DNA from 4 places in the Streptomyces sp. NPDC029014 genome. Region 1 is predicted to be linked to each of the others. Evidence: riboswitches for the same ligand, from Rfam matches in the RefSeq annotation. Region 1 holds a riboswitch; each other region holds the start of a gene.

Region 1 (4,650 bases):
ACGACGTGAAGGTCGGCTTCTTCGCCCAGCGCGACAAGTACCAGGACGGCATCGACGCCGGCAAGGTGCTCGCACCCGCGAAGAACATGGACGAGATGCACACGGTGGTCCTCAACGCCACCGTGGACGGCGTCCTGTCCGGCCTGTTCGCCGTCCTGATCGTCATCGTGCTGCTGGACGCGGCCCGCACCTGCATCCGGGCCGTCCGCAGCCCCGCATCGGTGCGGCTCACCGAGGTCCCGTGGACCGAGTCGAAGATCATCGCTCCGGCCGGGCTCCTCGCGACCCCGCAGGAACGGGCCGAACTCGCCGCCGCCGGCCTCGACTCGGGCGGCGGCCGCGCGAAGGAGCCCGTGGCGTGAGCGGCGGCGCGGTGCGCGGCGCGCTGGCGAAGGCGCGGTTCTACCTGCGGGAGTTCTCCGGCGAGGCGGCGTACGACCGGTACGTCGTGCACGCCCGCTCCCACGATCCGGACGCCGAGGTCATGACCCGCCGCGCCTTCGAACGGGCCCGCACCGACGCCCGCGAGGCGGACCCCCGCGAGGGTTTCCGCTGCTGCTGAGCGCTCGCCGCACCACCGCACGCCGCACGTCGCACGTCGCACGCCGAGGGGCCCCGCCGCATCCGGCGGGGCCCCTCGGCGCGTTGCGGCCGGATCAGCGCGCCCAGTCCTTGAGGACGTCCGTCTGGAGGGTGATGCCGACGGGGTCGGGAAGGACGATGTCCATTCCGTACGGCACGATGTGCGCGCTCTCGTAGCGCCGGCCGTTGGGCTGGGTGTAGACGGACACCTCGCCCTTGGCCCGGTCGATGAGCAGGTAGACGGGAATGCCGGTTTCCGCGTAGGCACGCGGCTTCTCGACGTGGTCGCGGCGCTGCGTGTCGGAGTCCCACAAGGTCACCTCGACGACCATGAGGATCGGGGCCGGGTCGACCCAGTCGCCCTGCCCGACGAAAGCATCCGGGTGCGCGAGTACCGCGTCGGGGATCGCCCGCCCGTCCCGGTACTCCTGCGCCTTGATCCCCTGGCCAGGGTGCAGGAACAGATCGGGCCGTGACTGCATGCAGACCTTGAGCAGCCACTGGATGATGCGCCCGTGGTCGCCGTCCGGCATTGCTTTGCTCCTGATGATCCCGTCGATGAACTCCAGCCGCGTCCCCTCCCTCTCTTGGGCCGCTATGCGCGCCACGGCTTCGAAGTCCTCTGTCAGCATGTGGGGCCGGTGAGTCATCACGCTCATGCCTCGCTCGCCTTTCTCGACGGTGCTGTCCCTGACGATAGCCCCGGGCGCCCGCCCGCGTCCGGCACACTCGGCGGCATGGACATCGACATCCGCATCGCCGAGACCGACGAGTACGAACGGATCGGCGAGATCACCGGGCAGGCCTACACCGGGGACGGGCTGCTCGACCAGAACGAGGACGACACCTACCTGAACGTCCTGCGCGACGTGGCCGGCCGGGCCGCCGACGGCGAGGTGCTGGTCGCCGTCCGGGACGGGGAGGTGCTCGGCGGGGTGACCTTCGCCCCGCCCGGGAGCCCCCTCGCCGACGTCGCCGGCCCGCACGAGGCCGAGTTCCGGATGCTCGCCGTGGCGCCCGGGGCGCGCGGCGCGGGCGTCGGAGAGGCCCTCGTACGGGCGTGCATCGAGCGGGCCCGGGCCCTCGACGGGGTCACCGCGCTGACCCTTTCCACTCAGCCGGCGATGCGCGGCGCCCAGCGGATCTACGCCCGTCTGGGCTTCGTCCGCACCCCGGAACTGGACTGGTCCCCGATCCCCGCACTGACCCTGCTCACCTACCGACTGGAGCTGTGGGGCCACGCTCAGCAAAGGGGCGGACACAACATCTAGGGGGTCACACAGAAACCTCCCCCCACATGTATGCTCATCCTCGCTGTCGCCGCAGGGGAATCCGGTGCGAATCCGGAACTGTCCCGCAACGGTATGAAGTACACCCATCGGTGTCACCGAAGTCCGACGACCTGCCGACGGCGCGCCCGGCTCGACCGAACCGGGTGCCGACCACGTCCGGGCCTCGCGGTAGGGCCTGCGGACGCCGCGCGGTGCTGCCCTCCCACGGGCCCTTGCCCGCGCGCGCCCGCTCGCGCCCGCACCGCCGCCGTCCCGGAGCCGAGCGAGGGAGAGCTCCCCCCGTGACCATCGCGCCTTCCGCACCGCGCGCCGAGTCCGACCCGTCCGACAACGGAACTGAGGGGGGCCCCGGGGCCGCGCTGCTGCGCACCCTCACCGAGCTGACCGCCGACCTTCCCGACACCGACCCCGGCCGGGTCGCCGCCGCCGCCCTGCGCGGCCGCAGCGCGGCCGCCGACGAGGCCGAGCTGCGCGGGCTGGCCACCGAGGCCGCGGCAGGTCTGATCTCCGAGGACCCGGCCTACTCCCGGCTCGCCGCCCGCCTGCTGACGATCGCCGTCGCCGAGGAGGCGGCTGGCCAGGGCGCCACCTCCTTCTCCGCCTCGGTCGAGGTCGGTCACCGCGAGGGCCTGATCGCCGACCGCACCGCCGAGTTCGTCCGGCTGCACGCGAGCCGCCTCGACGCGCTGGTCGAGCACACCCTCGGCGAGGGCGCCGACGACCGCTTCGGCTTCTTCGGCCTGCGCACCCTGCACAGCCGCTACCTGCTGCGCCACCCGATCACCCGCCAGGTCATCGAGACCCCGCAGCACTTCATGCTGCGCGTGGCCTGCGGCCTGGCCGAGAACGACGGCATCGAGGCCGTCGAGGAAGTCGCCTCCCTGTACCGGCTGATGAGCCGCCTGGACTACCTGCCGTCCTCCCCCACGCTCTTCAACTCCGGCACCCGGCACCCGCAGATGTCCTCCTGCTACCTGCTGGACTCCCCGCTGGACGAGCTCGACTCGATCTACGACCGCTACCACCAGGTCGCGCGCCTGTCGAAGCACGCCGGCGGCATCGGCCTGTCGTACTCCCGCATCCGCGCCCGCGGTTCGCTGATCCGCGGCACCAACGGCCACTCCAACGGCATCGTCCCGTTCCTGAAGACCCTCGACGCCTCCGTCGCCGCCGTGAACCAGGGCGGCCGCCGCAAGGGTGCCGCCGCCGTCTACCTGGAGACCTGGCACGCGGACATCGAGGAGTTCCTGGAGCTGCGCGACAACACCGGTGAGGACGCCCGGCGCACGCACAACCTGAACCTGGCGCACTGGATCCCGGACGAGTTCATGCGCCGCGTGAACGCCGACGGCGAGTGGTCGCTGTTCTCCCCGGCCGACGTGCCCGAGCTGGTCGACCTGTACGGCGACGAGTTCGACGCCGCCTACGTCAAGGCCGAGCAGGCGGGCCTGGCCAAGAAGACCATGCCGGCCCGCGAGCTGTACGGCCGCATGATGCGCACCCTCGCGCAGACCGGCCAGGGCTGGATGACCTTCAAGGACGCCTCCAACCGGACCGCGAACCAGACCGCCCTGCCGGGCACGGTCGTCCACTCCTCCAACCTGTGCACCGAGATCATCGAGGTCACCAACGACGGCGAGACGGCCGTCTGCAACCTCGGCTCGGTCAACCTCGGCGCGTTCGTCCTCGCCGAGACGGGCGAGATGGACTGGGAGCGCCTGGACGAGACCGTCCGCACCGCCGTGACCTTCCTCGACCGGGTCGTGGACATCAACTTCTACCCGACCGAGGAGGCCGGCCGCTCCAACGCCAAGTGGCGCCCGGTGGGCCTGGGCGCCATGGGCCTCCAGGACGTCTTCTTCAAGCTGCGCCTGCCCTTCGACTCCGCCGCGGCCAAGGCCCTCTCCACGAAGATCGCCGAGCGGATCATGCTGGCGGCCTACGAGGCCTCCGCCGACCTCGCCGAGAAGCACGGCACCCTCCCGGCCTGGGAGCAGACCCGTACCGCCCAGGGCGTGCTGCACCCCGACCACTACGGTGTCGAGCTCACCTGGCCGGAGCGCTGGGACGCGCTGCGCGCCCGCATCGCGACGACCGGCATGCGCAACTCGCTGCTGCTGGCCATCGCGCCGACCGCGACGATCGCCTCGATCGCCGGCGTGTACGAGTGCATCGAGCCGCAGGTGTCCAACCTGTTCAAGCGCGAGACGCTGTCGGGCGAGTTCCTCCAGGTCAACGGCTACCTGGTGGAGGACCTGAAGAAGCTCGGCGTGTGGGACGCCCAGACCCGGGAGGCGCTGCGCGACTCCTCCGGCTCGGTCCAGGGCTTCAACTGGATCCCGGCCGAGGTCCGCGAGCTGTACCGCACGGCGTGGGAGATCCCGCAGCGCGGCCTGATCGACATGGCGGCGGCCCGTACGCCGTACCTGGACCAGTCGCAGTCGCTGAACCTGTTCATGGAGACGCCGACCATCGGCAAGCTGTCGTCGATGTACGCGTACGCCTGGAAGCAGGGCCTGAAGACCACGTACTACCTGCGCTCGCGTCCGGCGACGAGGATCGCCCGCGCCGCGTCCGGCACCGCCGTCCCGGCCGCCGTACCGGAGACCGCCACGCCCCTCCCGCAGGCCCTCGACGCCGAGGCACTGGCCTGCTCCCTTGAGAACCCCGAGTCCTGCGAGGCCTGCCAGTAATCCCCACCCGCCACCCGACCACCACCCCTGGAGGACGGCGCTTCGCGCCGACTGTTATGACCGACAAGAACCTGCTCGACCCC
Region 2 (4,650 bases), on a different contig from region 1:
TTCACGAGTGTCCCCCGTCACACCCCGAAGAGAGGGGAACCGGCCGTGGCCGTCATCGAGCACCGCGTCCTCCCCATCCGCCTGGAGGCCGCCCCCGAGCCCGTCCCGCTGCAGGCGGCCTTCACGTACCGCTGCGACCGGCCCTGGGAGCTCGCCCTGGACTTCCAGGGGGCGGGCCGGCACCTGGCGCGCTGGGTGTTCTCCCGGGACCTCCTGCTCGACGGGGAGGCCTGCGCCACCGGCGCGGGCGACATCCGGGTCTGGCCCCGCCGGCGCCGCAGCGAGCCGCGGGTGTACCTGGCCTTCAGCAACGGGGAGCAGAGCTGCGTGGTCTCCGCCCGGGCCAAGGACGTCCGGGCGCTGTGCCGGCGACTGGTGGAGCTGGTGCCCCGGGGCGAGGAGCAGCGGCACTACGACCTCGACGCGGAGCTGGACGGCCTCCTGATCCGGTGACGCGTCGGCCGCGCGTCGGCGAGGTGCCGGTTCGGGCGATTTCGACGGAATAAGAAATTTAGTCGATTTTGCCGCAACCATCGACGCGCAGCGGGTGTCTCCGGCAGTGACACAGGTCCCCGTCTCTTGAGAACCAGGGGGGACGTCATGAACCACCTCCGCCGCCGGCAGACCGTGGCCCTTGCCACGGGGGCCCTCCTCACCGCCGGAATCGCCCTCGCCGCGCCCGCCTCCACCGCCCCGGCCCCGGCCGCCGCGGCCTCCGGGCGCGCCACCGTCCCGCTCGTCGTGAACGCCCGCTGGGCCGGGCACTGCGCGTACGACCGGATCGTCGTCGACCTGCGGGGACGCGTCCCCGACGTCGAGGTCACCCGCGTCCCGCGGCTGTACCGGGACGGGTCCGGCGAGCCCGTCCCGCTGGCCGGGAAGCACTTCCTCCAGATCCGTCTGCACCCCGCCGACGCACACCTGCGCTCCGGCGAGAGCACCTACCGCGGGCCGAAGCTCGCCACGATCGACCTGCCCGCCCTGAAGGGCTTCGCCATGACGGGCGACTTCGAGGGGTACGTCACCTTCGGCGCCGCCTTCGACAGCAAGCCGTCGTACACCTCGTTCACCCTGCGCTCGCCCGACCGGTTCGTGCTGGACGTCGCGCACCGCAACGTGTGCTGCGGCTGAGCCGAGCCCCCGTACGGCCGGACGGCCCTGCGACCGTCCGGTCGTACGGCCCGGGCCGTCAGCGGTGCTCGGGGTTGGGGAAGTCGAAGCGGCAGCCGGCGTCCCAGGCCGAGCGCTGGTTGCCGTGGGCGGGGATGCCGCCGGAGTGCTTGAGCAGGGCCGCCAGGTGCATCAGGTTCCACGACATGAACGTCGTGTTCCGGTTGGTGAAGTCGTTCTCCGGTCCGCCCGAGCCCGGGTCAAGGTACGAGGGGCCCGGACCGGCCTCGCCGATCCAGCCGGCGTCGGCCTGCGGTGGGATCGCGTACCCGAGGTGCTGGAGGCTGTAGAGGACGTTCATGGCGCAGTGCTTCACGCCGTCCTCGTTGCCGGTGATCAGCGCACCGCCGACGCGCCCGTAGTAGGCGTACTGGCCGTGCTCGTTCAGGATCGAGGAGCAGGCGTAGAGCCGCTCGACGACCTGCTTCATGACGGAGCTGTTGTCGCCGAGCCAGATCGGCCCGCACAGGACGAGGATGTCGGCGTCCATGATCTGGCTGTACAGGACCGGCCACTGGTCGGTTTCCCAGCCGTGCTCGGTCATGTCCGGCCAGACTCCGGTGGCGATGTCGTGGTCGACGGCGCGGATCAGGGAGGTCCGGGCGCCGGCCGCCTCCATGACGGCCCGGCTGCGCGCGATCAGGCCCTCCGTGTTGCTGGTCTCGGGCGAGCGTTTGAGCGTGCAGTTGACGTAGACGGCGGTCAGGTCGGAGTAGTCGAACGCCCCGGCGTCCGTCCCCCGCTGCGGGTGCGCGGTGTCGTGTTCGGCGGCCACCCTCCCAGCCTGCGGGGACGCCGGCCCCGCGGCGAACGGAAGGCGCCCGTCCGGGGTGGTCACTCCCGGCCCCTCGCGGCCGGACGCTCCGGCCACCCCTCCCGACCGCACCCCGCACACGCCCCGGCGGCGCCGGTTGGAGCGCATGAACGGAAGAGCGCCCCAGCACGCGCCGGTCCCTCCAGACGGCCGACCCGAGCCGGAACTTCCGCGCCCCTGCCGCCGTTTCGCCCGCCCGCCCCCAGCACACCGGTACGCCGCCGACCCTAAGCGGAATCCCCGGGCCCAACAGGCGGGCCGGAGCCGGGTTGTTACGGGTCCACGGGGCCGATTAGGGTCATCAGGCCTTGGTGTACGGGAAACCGGTGCAAGACCGGTGCGGCCCTCGCCACTGTGAACGGGAAGTCCGGCTCCACTCCTGCGGGAAAGCCACTGGGCAGCGCGGGTAGGGACCCGCACCGCCCGGGAAGGCGGAGCCAGGGCATCAGTACCCGTGAGCCAGGAGACCGGCCAGGGCGCGTTGTCCATCCACGAGGTGCTGGAGAGGTCTCCCACTCATGCATATAGCCGAGGGGTTCCTGCCCCCTTTGCACGCGGCCGCCTGGGGCGCCGCGTCCGCTCCCTTCGTCGTCCACGGGGTGCGCGCCCTCACCCGCGAGGTGAAGGCCAACCCCGAGAGCACCCTCCTGCTCGGCGCGTCCGGCGCGTTCACCTTCGTCCTGTCCGCACTGAAGATCCCGTCGGTGACGGGCAGCTGCTCGCACCCCACCGGGACCGGGCTCGGCGCGATCCTGTTCCGGCCGCCCATCATGGCGGTGCTCGGCACGATCACCCTCCTCTTCCAGGCGCTGCTGCTCGCGCACGGCGGACTGACCACGCTCGGCGCCAACGTCTTCTCCATGGCCATCGCCGGACCCTGGTCGGGGTACTGCGCCTACCTGCTGCTGCGGCGCTTCAACGCCCCGCTGATGGTGTCCGTGTTCTTCGGCGCCTTCTTCGCCGACCTCGTCACCTACTGCGTGACCTCGGTCCAGCTGGCGCTGGCCTTCCCGGACCCGGGCACGGGCTTCCTCGGCGCGCTCGCGAAGTTCGGCGGCATCTTCGCCGTCACGCAGATCCCGCTCGCCGTGAGCGAGGGCCTGCTGACCGTCCTCGTGATGCGGCTGCTGATGCAGTCGAGCAAGTCCGACCTGGTCCGGCTGGGCGTCGCGAAGCTCACCGGCCGCTCCGAGCAGAAGACGGCGGTGTGACGCGATGAACCCGAGCCGGAACACGAAGATCAACGTTCTGCTGCTGCTCCTGGTGGCGGCGCTGGCCGTCCTGCCCCTCGCCCTGGGCCTCGGCGAGGGCAAGGAGGAGCCCTTCGCGGGCGCCGACGCGCAGGCGGAGGCGGCCATCACCGAACTGAAGCCGGACTACGAGCCCTGGTTCTCCCCGCTGTACGAGCCCCCGTCCGGGGAGGTCGAGTCGGCCCTGTTCGCCCTCCAGGCGGCCCTGGGCGCGGGCGTGCTCGCGTACTACTTCGGCGTCCGCCGGGGCCGCCGCCAAGGCGCGGCCGCCGCGGCGGCGGGCGGCGACGCCCCGGCTCCCACCGCGGAGTCGTAGCCGGTGCTGCCGATCGACGTGGCCGCGCACAGCAGTCGCTGGCGGGGCCGCCACCCGCTGGAGAAGGCGCTGCTCGGGCTGGGTCTGACGGTCAGCGCCCTGTGCCTGCCGCCCTGGCCCGGCGGACCGCTCGTGGCCGCCGCGACCCTCGCCGTGCTCCTCGGGCCGGCCGGGGTCGCCGGGCGGCAGCTGTGGCGGGCCTTCCGGATCCCGCTCGGTTTCTGCTTCACCGGGGCGCTGCCGCTGCTCGTCGCGCTCGGCGGCCCGGCGGGTCCGGTCTCGCTGGCCCCGCACGGGCCGCGGCTCGCCGCCGAACTGCTGCTGCGCACGTCCGCGGCCTCGCTCGGGGTGCTGCTGTTCGCGTTCACCACGCCGGTGTCGGACGTGCTGCCGCGGCTGGTCCGGGCCGGGGTGCCGGCGCCGGTGGTGGACGTGGCCCTGGTCATGTACCGCATCGGCTTCCTGCTGCTCGACTCCCTCGCCCAGGTGCGGCGCGCGCAGGCGGCCCGCCTGGGGAACGCGGGCCGGGCGGCGGCGTGGCGTTCGGTGGCCGGGCTCGCCGCCACCTCGTTCGTACGGGCCTTCGACCGCGCGGCGCGGCTCCAGTCGGGCCTCGCCGGGCGCGGCTACGACGGTGCACTGCGGGTGCTCGTCCCCGAGGCGACGCTGTCGTGGCGCTTCCTGGCGGCCTCGGCGGCCCTGCTCGCGGCCGTGGCCGCGCTGACTCTCACCCTGAAAGGGCTGTACCTGTGAACCCGTTGGTGGAACTGGCCGGGGCCGGCTACGCGTACGAGGACGGCCCGGCGGTGCTGACCGGCGTGGACTTCGCGATCGCCGAGGGCCGGGCGCTGGTCCTGCTCGGCCGCAACGGCAGCGGCAAGACCACGCTGATGCGGCTGCTCAGCGGGGGCCTGCGGCCCGGCTCGGGCGAACTGCGGCTGGACGGGGCGCCCGTCGCCCACGACCGGGCGGGCCTGACCCGGCTGCGGACGGCGGTCCAGCTGGTGGTCCAGGACCCCGACGACCAGCTGTTCGCCGCCTCGGTGGAGCAGGACGTGTCCTTCGGCCCGATGAACCTCGGCCTGCCCGCCGCGGAGGTA
Region 3 (4,650 bases), on a different contig from region 1:
AGCCGCGGCACCACCTCGCGGGCCGCGAAGTCCAGTACGGCCGCCACGTCCGCCGAACGGCCCGCCGCGACCTCGGCCACCGCGGCCGGGTCCCAGCCTGTGTCCTCCATCGCCTGCACCAGCGCCCGCGCCGTCTCCTCCGCCTCGTCGGCGGACGTACGGGTCGCCGCGGACTCGTCCAGGCCGAGCGCCTCGCGCAGGCCGGGCAGAGCGGTCGTACCGCCCCAGATCTGGCGGGCCCGCAGGATCGCCAGGACCAGGTTGACGCGGGCCTCGCCGTCCGGGGCACCGCCCAGCACGTGCAGACCGTCACGGATCTGGGCGTCCTTCACCTCGCACAGCCAGCCGTCGACGTGCAGCAGGAAGTCGTCGAAGCCGTCGTCGTCCGGACGCTCCTCCAGACCCAGGTCGTGGTCGAGCTTCGCCGCCTGGATCAGCGTCCAGATCTGCGCGCGGATCGCCGGCAGCTTCGCCGGGTCCATCGAGCTGATCTGCGCGTACTCGTCCAGGTGCTGCTCCAGGCGCGCGATGTCGCCGTACGACTCCGCGCGCGCCATCGGCGGCACCAGGTGGTCGACCAGGGTGGCGTGCACGCGGCGCTTGGCCTGCGTGCCCTCGCCCGGGTCGTTGACGAGGAACGGGTAGACCAGCGGCAGGTCGCCCAGCGCCGCGTCGGGCGCGCACGCCGCCGACAGGCCGGCGTTCTTGCCCGGCAGCCACTCCAAGTTGCCGTGCTTGCCCAGGTGGATCATCGCGTCGGCGCCGAAACCGCCGTCCTCGGCGCCGGCCTGGATCCACCGGTACGCGGCCAGGTAGTGGTGCGACGGCGGCAGGTCCGGGTCGTGGTAGATCGCGATCGGGTTCTCGCCGAACCCGCGCGGCGGCTGGATCAGGATCAGCAGGTTCCCGCGGCGCAGCGCCGCCAGGACGATGTCACCGTCCGGGTTCTGCGAGCGGTCCACGAACATCTCGCCCGGCGCCGGACCCCAGTGCTCCTCGACCTGCTCGCGCAGCTCCGCCGGCAGCTCCGCGAACCAGCGCCGGTAGTCGGCGGCCGGAATGCGGACCGGGTTGCGGGCCAGCTGCTCCTCGGTCAGCCAGTCCTGGTCGTGGCCGCCGGCCTCGATCAGGGCGCGGATCATCTCGTCGCCGTCACCGGAGACCAGACCGGGGATCTCCTCGGCCGGGCCGAAGTCGTAGCCGGCGTCGAGGAGGGCGCGCAGCAGCACCATCGCACTGGCCGGGGTGTCGAGGCCGACCGCGTTGCCGATCCGCGAGTGCTTCGTCGGGTAGGCGGAGAGGACCAGCGCGATCTTCTTGTCGGCGCGGGCGATGTGCCGCAACCGGGCGTGGCGCACGGCGATCCCCGCGACCCGGGCGGCCCGCTCGGCGTCCGCCACGTACGCGGGCAGGCCGTCCTCGTCGAACTCCTTGAAGGAGAACGGGACGGTGATCAGACGGCCGTCGAACTCGGGCACGGCGACCTGCGTCGCGGCGTCGAGCGGAGACAGGCCCTCGTCGTTCTCCTCCCACGCACTGCGCGAACCCGTCAGGCACAGCGCCTGCAGGACCGGCACGCCCAGGCCGGCGAGCGCGCCCGCGTCCCAGGACTCGTCGTCGCCGCCGGCGGAGGCGGTCGCCGGGCGGGTGCCGCCGGCCGCGAGCACGGTGGTGATCACCGCGTCGGCCCCCTCCAGGGTGGCCAGCAGCTCCGGCTCCGGGGTGCGCAGGGAGGACACGTACAGCGGCATCGGGGAGCCCCCCGCCGCCTCGATCGCGTCGCACAGGGTGTGCACGAAGCCCGTGTTGCCGCTCATCTGGTGGGCACGGTAGTAGAGCACCGCGATGCGGGGGACGGGGGTGGGCGTGGGGGTGGGGCTGGAGGTGGGTGCGGGTGCGGCCGTCGGCGCGGGCGTGCCGGGGGCCGACGGCTTCGGGCGCTCCAGGGCGCCCCAGGTGGGCGCGGCGGCCGGCGGCTCGAAGCCGTGGCCGGTGAGCAGGACGGTGTCGGACAGGAAGCGGGCCAGCTGCTCCAGGTTGGCCGGGCCGCCGTGCGCGAGGTAGGCGTGCGCCTCGGCAGCGATGCCGATCGGCACCGTCGACGCCTCCATCAGCTGCGCGTCCGGGGCCTGTTCGCCGGTCAGGACGACGACGGGGCGGGTCTGCTCGGACGCCAGCAGCAGGTCGAGGCCGTCCTGCCAGGCCCGCAGGCCGCCGAGCAGGCGTACGACGACCAGCTCGACGCCGTCGAGGAGGCCGGAGAGGTCGTCGAGGGGAAGGCGGGAGGGGTTCGCGAACCGGTACGGCACCGGGCCGTCCGCGGCCGCTCGGGCGCTGAGCAGATCGGTGTCGGACGTCGACAGCAGCAGGATCATGCGGCGGCAGGCCTTCCTCGGGGTTTCCGCGCCCCGGGCAGTGAGGACGGCGGGAGTTCCTGACTCACCCGGATCGGCGGCTGCTCTGCCGGGTTCACAGTGGCGGGACCGCGCCGGAATCGCACCGGGCTTCCTCCCATGTCGCCGTCCTCGGCGATGAGCGGGCCGAATGGCACGCCGAAGGTCATCTTAGGTGCCGTTTCCCCTGGCCGGGAGTGGGGGTCACCACGCACCCACCGCCCGCGACGGCCGGGGCCGCGGAGCCGGGACACCGCTGGTGGGGAGGGGCGGGGAGGGGTGGGGACGGGCCCGCGGGGGGCCTTCGCGGTGTGGGGGGCGGGGTGGGCGGGGGTGGGTGTGTGGGGGGCATGCGGGGGTGCGATGGGGGTGTGCGGCGGGCGACGGGGTGCGCTGGGGCGACGGGGTGCGCTGGGGGTGCGGTGGGAGCGGTGGGAGCGCACTTCTGCCGTGCGATGGCTGCACGCCCCGGCCCGGCCGGCCACGCCCGCCCCGTCGGTGCTCCCGCGCCACGACCGCCGTGCCCCGTCCCGCCCCCCGCCCCCCGGCCCCCGCGACCTCGCTCCCACCACGTGCCCGTTCGGCCTCCGCCCCGCGGAACCCGTGCCGGTTGCCGGTTGCGGGTTGCCGGTGGCCGCAGGTCGGAGGTGGTGACGGCCACAGGTCGGGGGCCGGGATTCGTGGGTATGCTCGCCGCCATGCCCACACCCCCCTCCGCCCCCGCCGCACGGGACGAACCCGTCATACGGGAGCGCGGTGACGCCTGCCCCGGCGCACTGCGCCTCCACGCGGCCGACGACGGGTACCTGGCCCGGGTGCGGATCCCCGGCGGGATGCTCGGCGAGGACGCGGCGCTGCTGCTCGCCGACGCCGCCGACCGGCTCGGCGACGGGCACATCGACCTCACCTCGCGCGGCAACGCCCAGCTCCGCGGGCTCGGTGCGAGCTGCGGTGGCGAACTGGCCGGGGTGCTGGACCGCGCCGGGCTGCTGCCCGCGCCCACCCACGAGCGGGTCCGCAACATCGTCGCCTCACCGCTGACCGGCCTGGAGCTGCCGGTGCTGCCGGACGTGGCCCCGTGGGTGGGCGAGCTGGACCGACTGCTGTGCGCCGACCCGGCCGCGGCCGCCCTGTCCGGCCGCTTCCTGTTCGCCCTCGACGACGGCCGCGGTGACGTGGCGTCGCTGGACGCGGACGTCACCGTCATCGCCCGCGGCGACGAACACGCCCACGTGTTCGTCGCCGCCACGCCCACCGCGCAGATCGCCGACCCGGCTGCCCAGGGCGCAGTGGCTGCCGGTCCGGCGTCCGGCGGTTCGGTGGCTGCCGGTTCGGCGTCTGCCGGTTTGGTGTCGTCCGGTTCGGCGTCCGCCGGTCCGGTGTCCGGCGTCGGTGCGGCGGGCGGCCCCGGGGGCGGCGTCGGATCCGGAACGGCCCGCGGTTCCGCGGGCGTTGCGGTGCCGGCGGTGCTCGTGGCCGCGGCCGATGCGCCGCGCGCCGCGGTGGTCGCCGCCCGGTACTTCCTCGATGCGGCCCGCGCGGCTGGTACCCGTGCCTGGCGGGCCGTCGAACTGCCCCCCGAACACGCCCTGAGCGCGGCCGGGTTGGCTGCTCGGTTGGCGGCCGTCGGCGTTCCGGCCACCGTTGTGCCCGTGCCCGTGCCCGTGCCCGTGCCCGTGCCCCTGCCCGTGCCCCTGCCCGCCGCCGGCGTTGCTTTCACGGACGGGCCCGGGCCCGAGCCCGGGGTCGTCGTCGGGCCCGGCGGGGCCGCCGCGCTCAGCGTGCTCGCGCCGCTCGGCCGGTTGACCACCGCCCAGTGGCGGCTGCTGGCCCGGCTCACCGGCCGGATGCGGCTCACGCCCTGGCGGGGGATCGTCGTCCCCGGTCTGGCGGCCGACCGGGCCGCCGAGGCGCTGGCGGCCCTCGCCGACGCCGGGCTCGTCACCGCACCCGACGACCCCTGGCGTTCCGTCACCGCCTGCACCGGGCGGCCCGGTTGCGCCAAGTCCCTGGCCGACGTCCGCGCCGACGCCCGGGCCGTCGCGGCCCGCGCGACCGGACCGCTGCCCGTGCACTGGTCCGGCTGCGAACGCCGCTGCGGCCACCCCCGCGGCACCGCGTGGGTCGACCTCGTCGCCACCCCCGACGGCTACGCCCTCTCCGCCCCCGCCGGCAGCCCCCCGCACCACGGCGGCGGCCTCAAGACTTCCGACCAGCTGGCCGCGGCCCTCGCGTCCGCACGCCGCACCACCTCCCA
Region 4 (4,650 bases), on a different contig from region 1:
CGGGGTCCTGGGCCAGGGCGCGGGCCACGAGGGCGCGCTGGCGTTCGCCGCCGGACAGTTCGTCGAAGGGGCGGTCCGCGAACGCGGCGACGCCCACGGTCTCCAGGGCCTCGGCGACGCGCCGGGCGTCGTCCGGGCCGTCCTGCTCCCAGAACCGCTTGTGCGGGCTGCGCCCCATGGCGACGACCTCGCGGACGGTCAGTCCGAGCAGGCCGGTCGCGTCCTGCGGGACGACCGCGGTGCGCCGGGCCCGGTGTTTGACGCCGAGCGCCGCCGCGTCCGCGCCGTCCAGCAGGACACGGCCGGTGGTGGGCCGCAGGGTGCCGTACACGCAGCGCAACAGCGTGGTCTTGCCGCTGCCGTTGGGGCCGACCACGCCGACCGTCTCGCCGGGCCGGGCGGTGAGGTCCACTCCGTGGAGCAGGGTGTGTCCGCCGGTGGTGTACCCCACGCCGTCGACGGTGAGGTCCAGCGGGTGCGCGCGCCCGCCCGCGGTCATGCCGGCACCCCCTCGGTGCGCGTGGAACGCCTCAGCATCCACAGGAAGAACGGTCCGCCGACCAGGGCGGTGACCACGCCGACCGGTATCTCCTCGGGCGCCGCCGCCGTACGCGCGATCAGGTCGGCCAGGAGCAGGAACACCGCCCCGCCGAGGGCGGCGACCGGCAGCAGGGCCCGGTGCGCGGCCCCGACGACCATCCGGGCGGCGTGCGGCACCATCAGCCCGACGAAGCCGATCGCCCCGCTGTACGCCACGAGCACCCCGACGACGAGGGAGACGAGGACGAAGACGGCGGCGCGGAAGCGGCCCGCGTCCAGCCCGAGGGTGTGCGCACCCTCCTCCCCCGCCAGCAGCAGGTCCAACGGCCGGGCGAGGGCTATCAACAGGGCGGTGCCGGCGGCCAGCACCGCCGCGGGCAGGGCCAGTTCGTCCGGGCGGGCGCCGCCGAGGCCGCCCAGGGTCCAGAAGAGGACGGACCGCACCTGGTCGGGGCGGGCGGCGAGGACGAGCACCAGGCTGGTGAGCGCGGACAGGACGTACTGGACGGCGACGCCGGCGAGGACCAGCCGCCCGGTCGTCATGCTCCCGCCGCGCCGGGCCATCGCGTACACGGCGACGAGCGCGCACATCGACCCGGCGAACGCGGCCGCGGGCACCCCGGCCCCGCCCGCGATTCCGGCGAGGCCCGCGAGACTCCCCGCGCCCGCGGTGCCGGCTCCCGCCCCGAGGACGATGACGAGGACCGCGCCGGCCGAAGCACCCGAGGAGGCACCCAGCAGGAACGGGTCGGCGAGCTGGTTGCGGACGAGGGCCTGCAGGACGGTGCCGGCCACCGCGAGGCCGCCACCGACGACGGCGCCGAGGAGCACCCGCGGCATCCGCACGTCCCACACGATGGAGCCGAACGCCCCGCCGCCCGGACCGGGTCCGCGGAGCACCAGGTCGAGCACCTGCCCGGGGGCGATCCGGACCGGCCCCAGGGCCAACCCCGCCACGGCCGACGCGAGGAGCGCGGCGGCCAGGACGAACAGGACCACGGCGACGGGCGGGCGGCGGCCAGGACCCGTACGGGGGCGGGTCACGGGGCGTCGGGGTGGAGCTGGCGACCCAGGGACTCGACGGCGTCGGCGACGCGCACGCCGAGGACGGCCGAGGACAGCGGCAGCACGGCGAACCGCCGGTTCTTGACCGCGGGAACCTCCGCGAGCGCCGGATCGTTCAACAGGCGCTGCTTCTTCGCCTCGACGGTGGTGCCGCCGTAGTCGTAGATGAGGACGACCTCGGGCCTCCGCTCGATGACCTTCTCCCACGACACGTCGCCGAAGGTGTCCCCCAGGTCGGCGAAGGTGTTCGTCCCGCCGGCCAAGGAGACGATCTCGTTGCCGATGCCGTGGCCGCCCGAGGTGAAGGCACTGTCCTGGCCGGAGTCGTAGACGAAGACGGAGGGCCGGCCCCTGTCCTTGACCCGGGCCGTGACGGCGTCGATGCGGCGCTGCTCCTCGGCAATGAGCCGTTCGCCCCGCTCGGGCACCCCGAAGGTCCGGGCGACCTCGGTGATCTCGGTCTTCAGCTGGTCCAGGCCGACCGGGCCGTCGGTGCAGTACTCCACGCTGAGCCGGGTGTCGATGCCCGCCCCGGCGAGCGCCGCGCGGTCGCGGCCCTGCGCCTTGTCGAAGGCGCTGGAGTAACCGCCGTACACGAAGTCCGGGTTGGCGCCGAGGAGCACCTCCTTGGACGGGTACTCCTTCGCCAGCACCTTGATGCGGTCGTAGGCGGGCTCGTAGGCGGGGAGCACCGCGTCGTCCAGGTAGGCGGTCCCGGCCATCCGGTCCTGCAGGCCGAGCGCGAGCAGCAGCTCGGTGGCGTGCTGGTTCATGGTGACGGCCCGCTGCGGCGGGGCCTGGTAGGTGCTGGTGACACCGCAGTTGACGGTGGTGTACGGGAACCCGGGCGCGGCGGCCTTCCCCGGGGCGGCGCCCTGACCGGCCCCGCTCGACCCGCCACAGGCGGCGAGCGGTACCAGCAGGGTGATCGGGGCGAGTGCACGCAGCAGGGCGCGGGAACGCGGCATGGCGAAGCCTCTCCGGGGGATCCTCGTCCCCTGGTCGACGTGAAGAGGCGGTGCGTCAGTATCTGGCTTCCGGCCCGCGGGAGGCGGGCCGGTCACAGTGGCGGGACCGCACCGGATTCGCACCGGTTTCCTGTCCTGCACCGCCGAGTTGGTCCACACCAGTCTGCCAGACGCCACGGAACGCGCGGTGACATGACGAAGGCCCAGGTCCGCCAACCCGGACCTGGGCCTTCACACGTGAACCACCGGTTCACCGTGGCAGGGGCGACAGGATTCGAACCTGCGACATTCGGTTTTGGAGACCGACGCTCTGACCAGCTGAGCTACACCCCTTCGATGAGGACAACCATGCCATGTCGCGGCGAGAAGATCCACTCGATTAAGGGTGCGTGTCCCCCGGGGCGCGGCGCCGGCGGTGGGTGGCGGCCAGGGCCGCGGTCTGGGCGAACGTGGGGACGCGGCCGGTGCCGCCCCGCCCGGAGACCGACAGGGACGCGGCGGCGATGCCGTGGGCCACGGCGTCGGCGAGGCTGTCGCCGAGGGCGAGCCGGGCGGTGACGGTGCCGGTGAAGCAGTCCCCGGCTCCGGTGGCGTCGACCGGAGCCGGGTTGACGGGCACGGAGTGGTACTCGGCCCGCGTCCCGTCGTCCAGGAGCAGCCGGTCCGCCCCCGCGGTGACCGCGACCGTACGGGCGCCCAGCGCGCGGTAACGGGCTGCGGCGGCGCCGGGGTCGGCGGTGCCCACGAGGGCGAGCGCGTCGTCGGGGCAGGAGGTCTTCAGCAGTCCGGTCAGCGGGGCGACCCGCGCCAGCAGTTGCCGGGCCGCGGCCCGGCCGGTCAGCCGGGGCCGGAAGTTGGGGTCGTACGAGACGTGCCCGCCTGCCCGGTGCACGGTCTCGGCGGCGGCCACCACCGCCTCGCCGCTGCCGGCCGACAGGGCACCGGTGATCCCGCTGGTGATGAGGGCCCCGGCTCCGGTCAGCACGTTCCGCCAGGCTTCCACGTGTCCGGGCGAGAGGGTGGATCCGGCGCTGTGCGTACGCCAGTAGACGAACTCGCGGGCGCCTGTGGTGTCGGCAGCGAGGAGGTAGGCCCCGTTGGGCCGCGGGGCCCGGTGGACGTGGGCGGTGTCCACGCCGAGTTCGGCGACCCGGCGCAGCAGCGGAACGCTGAGCTCGTCATCGCCGACGACGGTGAGGAGGGCGGTCCGGGCTCCCGCCGCCGCGGCGGCCGCGGCGGCGTTCAGGGCGTCGCCGGAGTAGGAGATCCGGGCCGGGCTGCCGTCGGCGGCCGCCCGCAGGGCGGTGTCGGCGTGGATCTCGACCAGGACCTCGCCGAGGACCACCACGTCGTACCGGGGGTCTGCCACGGCCCCCTCGTCCCCGGCTGCGTCCAGGGTGCCGGCCAACCCCTCGCCCGGGCCGCCGCCCGCATCCACCGCGCCACCGTCCGCGTACCCGCCCGGCATCTCAGCGGCCCGTCCCCTCGCAGGCGGCGCAGCACGGGCCCGCCAGCTCCGCGAAGACGGCGGCCAGTTCCGCGGGATCGTCCGGCAGGCCGCTGCCGATGCCGACGGCCGCGGCCCCGGCGTCGAGCCAGTCCCGGACCTCGGCGGGCCGGATGCCGCCGGTCGGGAGCAGGACGGCCGCGGGGAGCACGGCAGCCAGGGAGCGGATGAAGCCGGGGCCGCCGAGGTGCGCCGGGAACACCTTGGCGGCGCCCGCGTACCGCACCGCGGCGGCGATCTCGCCGGGGGTGAAGCCGCCCTCGACGAACACCGCCCCGCGCCGGGCAGCGGTGTCCCGGACTTCGGGGGCCGGGTACGGGGAGACCAGGAAGGCGGCGCCGGCGTCCAGGGCGGCTTCCGCCTGCCCGGCGGCGGTGACCGTGCCGACCCCGATCATCGCGGGGCGGCCGTGCGCGTCGGCGAGCGGCGCGACCCGGGCGACGGCCCGCGCCCAACCGGGGGTCGTGGTGGTCAGTTCGACCACCCGGCAGCCGGCGGCCAGTAGGGCTTCGGTCCGGCGGACGGCGTCGTCCACGCCCGGAGTGCGCAGCACCGGCAGCAGTCGCTGGG

What was found. Region 1 has a riboswitch for cobalamin ahead of ACZ4VL_RS11710 (ribonucleoside-diphosphate reductase subunit alpha). Riboswitches for the same ligand answer to the same signal wherever they lie in the genome.
Region 2: linked by a shared signal. The riboswitch ahead of ACZ4VL_RS15280 (energy-coupling factor ABC transporter permease) and the one ahead of ACZ4VL_RS11710 (ribonucleoside-diphosphate reductase subunit alpha) in region 1 are both predicted to bind cobalamin.
Region 3: linked by a shared signal. The riboswitch ahead of cobN (cobaltochelatase subunit CobN) and the one ahead of ACZ4VL_RS11710 (ribonucleoside-diphosphate reductase subunit alpha) in region 1 are both predicted to bind cobalamin.
Region 4: linked by a shared signal. The riboswitch ahead of ACZ4VL_RS08890 (ABC transporter substrate-binding protein) and the one ahead of ACZ4VL_RS11710 (ribonucleoside-diphosphate reductase subunit alpha) in region 1 are both predicted to bind cobalamin.

Annotation. Positions count from the first base shown of each region.
Region 1 is NZ_JBVHVT010000017.1:11,657-16,306, reverse strand. Features, by position in the region: gene ACZ4VL_RS11730 (carbon starvation CstA family protein) at 1-362, shown strand, start outside; gene ACZ4VL_RS11725 (YbdD/YjiX family protein) at 359-562, shown strand; gene ACZ4VL_RS11720 (Uma2 family endonuclease) at 657-1,241, opposite strand; gene ACZ4VL_RS11715 (GNAT family N-acetyltransferase) at 1,320-1,853, shown strand; cobalamin riboswitch at 1,878-2,006, shown strand; gene ACZ4VL_RS11710 (ribonucleoside-diphosphate reductase subunit alpha) at 2,156-4,567, shown strand; gene ACZ4VL_RS11705 (ribonucleotide-diphosphate reductase subunit beta) at 4,624-4,650, shown strand, end outside.
Region 2 is NZ_JBVHVT010000023.1:71,843-76,492, forward strand. Features, by position in the region: gene ACZ4VL_RS15265 (SsgA family sporulation/cell division regulator) at 46-453, shown strand; gene ACZ4VL_RS15270 (AMIN-like domain-containing (lipo)protein) at 601-1,131, shown strand; gene ACZ4VL_RS15275 (flavodoxin family protein) at 1,190-1,945, opposite strand; cobalamin riboswitch at 2,277-2,474, shown strand; gene ACZ4VL_RS15280 (energy-coupling factor ABC transporter permease) at 2,503-3,195, shown strand; gene ACZ4VL_RS15285 (energy-coupling factor ABC transporter substrate-binding protein) at 3,200-3,550, shown strand; gene cbiQ (cobalt ECF transporter T component CbiQ) at 3,554-4,303, shown strand; gene ACZ4VL_RS15295 (energy-coupling factor ABC transporter ATP-binding protein) at 4,300-4,650, shown strand, end outside.
Region 3 is NZ_JBVHVT010000024.1:41,359-46,008, reverse strand. Features, by position in the region: gene cobN (cobaltochelatase subunit CobN) at 1-2,375, opposite strand, end outside; cobalamin riboswitch at 2,413-2,550, opposite strand; gene ACZ4VL_RS15615 (hypothetical protein) at 3,092-4,650, shown strand, end outside.
Region 4 is NZ_JBVHVT010000012.1:20,088-24,737, forward strand. Features, by position in the region: gene ACZ4VL_RS08880 (ABC transporter ATP-binding protein) at 1-499, opposite strand, end outside; gene ACZ4VL_RS08885 (FecCD family ABC transporter permease) at 496-1,584, opposite strand; gene ACZ4VL_RS08890 (ABC transporter substrate-binding protein) at 1,581-2,573, opposite strand; cobalamin riboswitch at 2,610-2,746, opposite strand; tRNA gene ACZ4VL_RS08895 (tRNA-Trp) at 2,830-2,906, opposite strand; gene ACZ4VL_RS08900 (PfkB family carbohydrate kinase) at 2,953-3,942, opposite strand; gene ACZ4VL_RS08905 (bifunctional 4-hydroxy-2-oxoglutarate aldolase/2-dehydro-3-deoxy-phosphogluconate aldolase) at 4,043-4,650, opposite strand, start outside.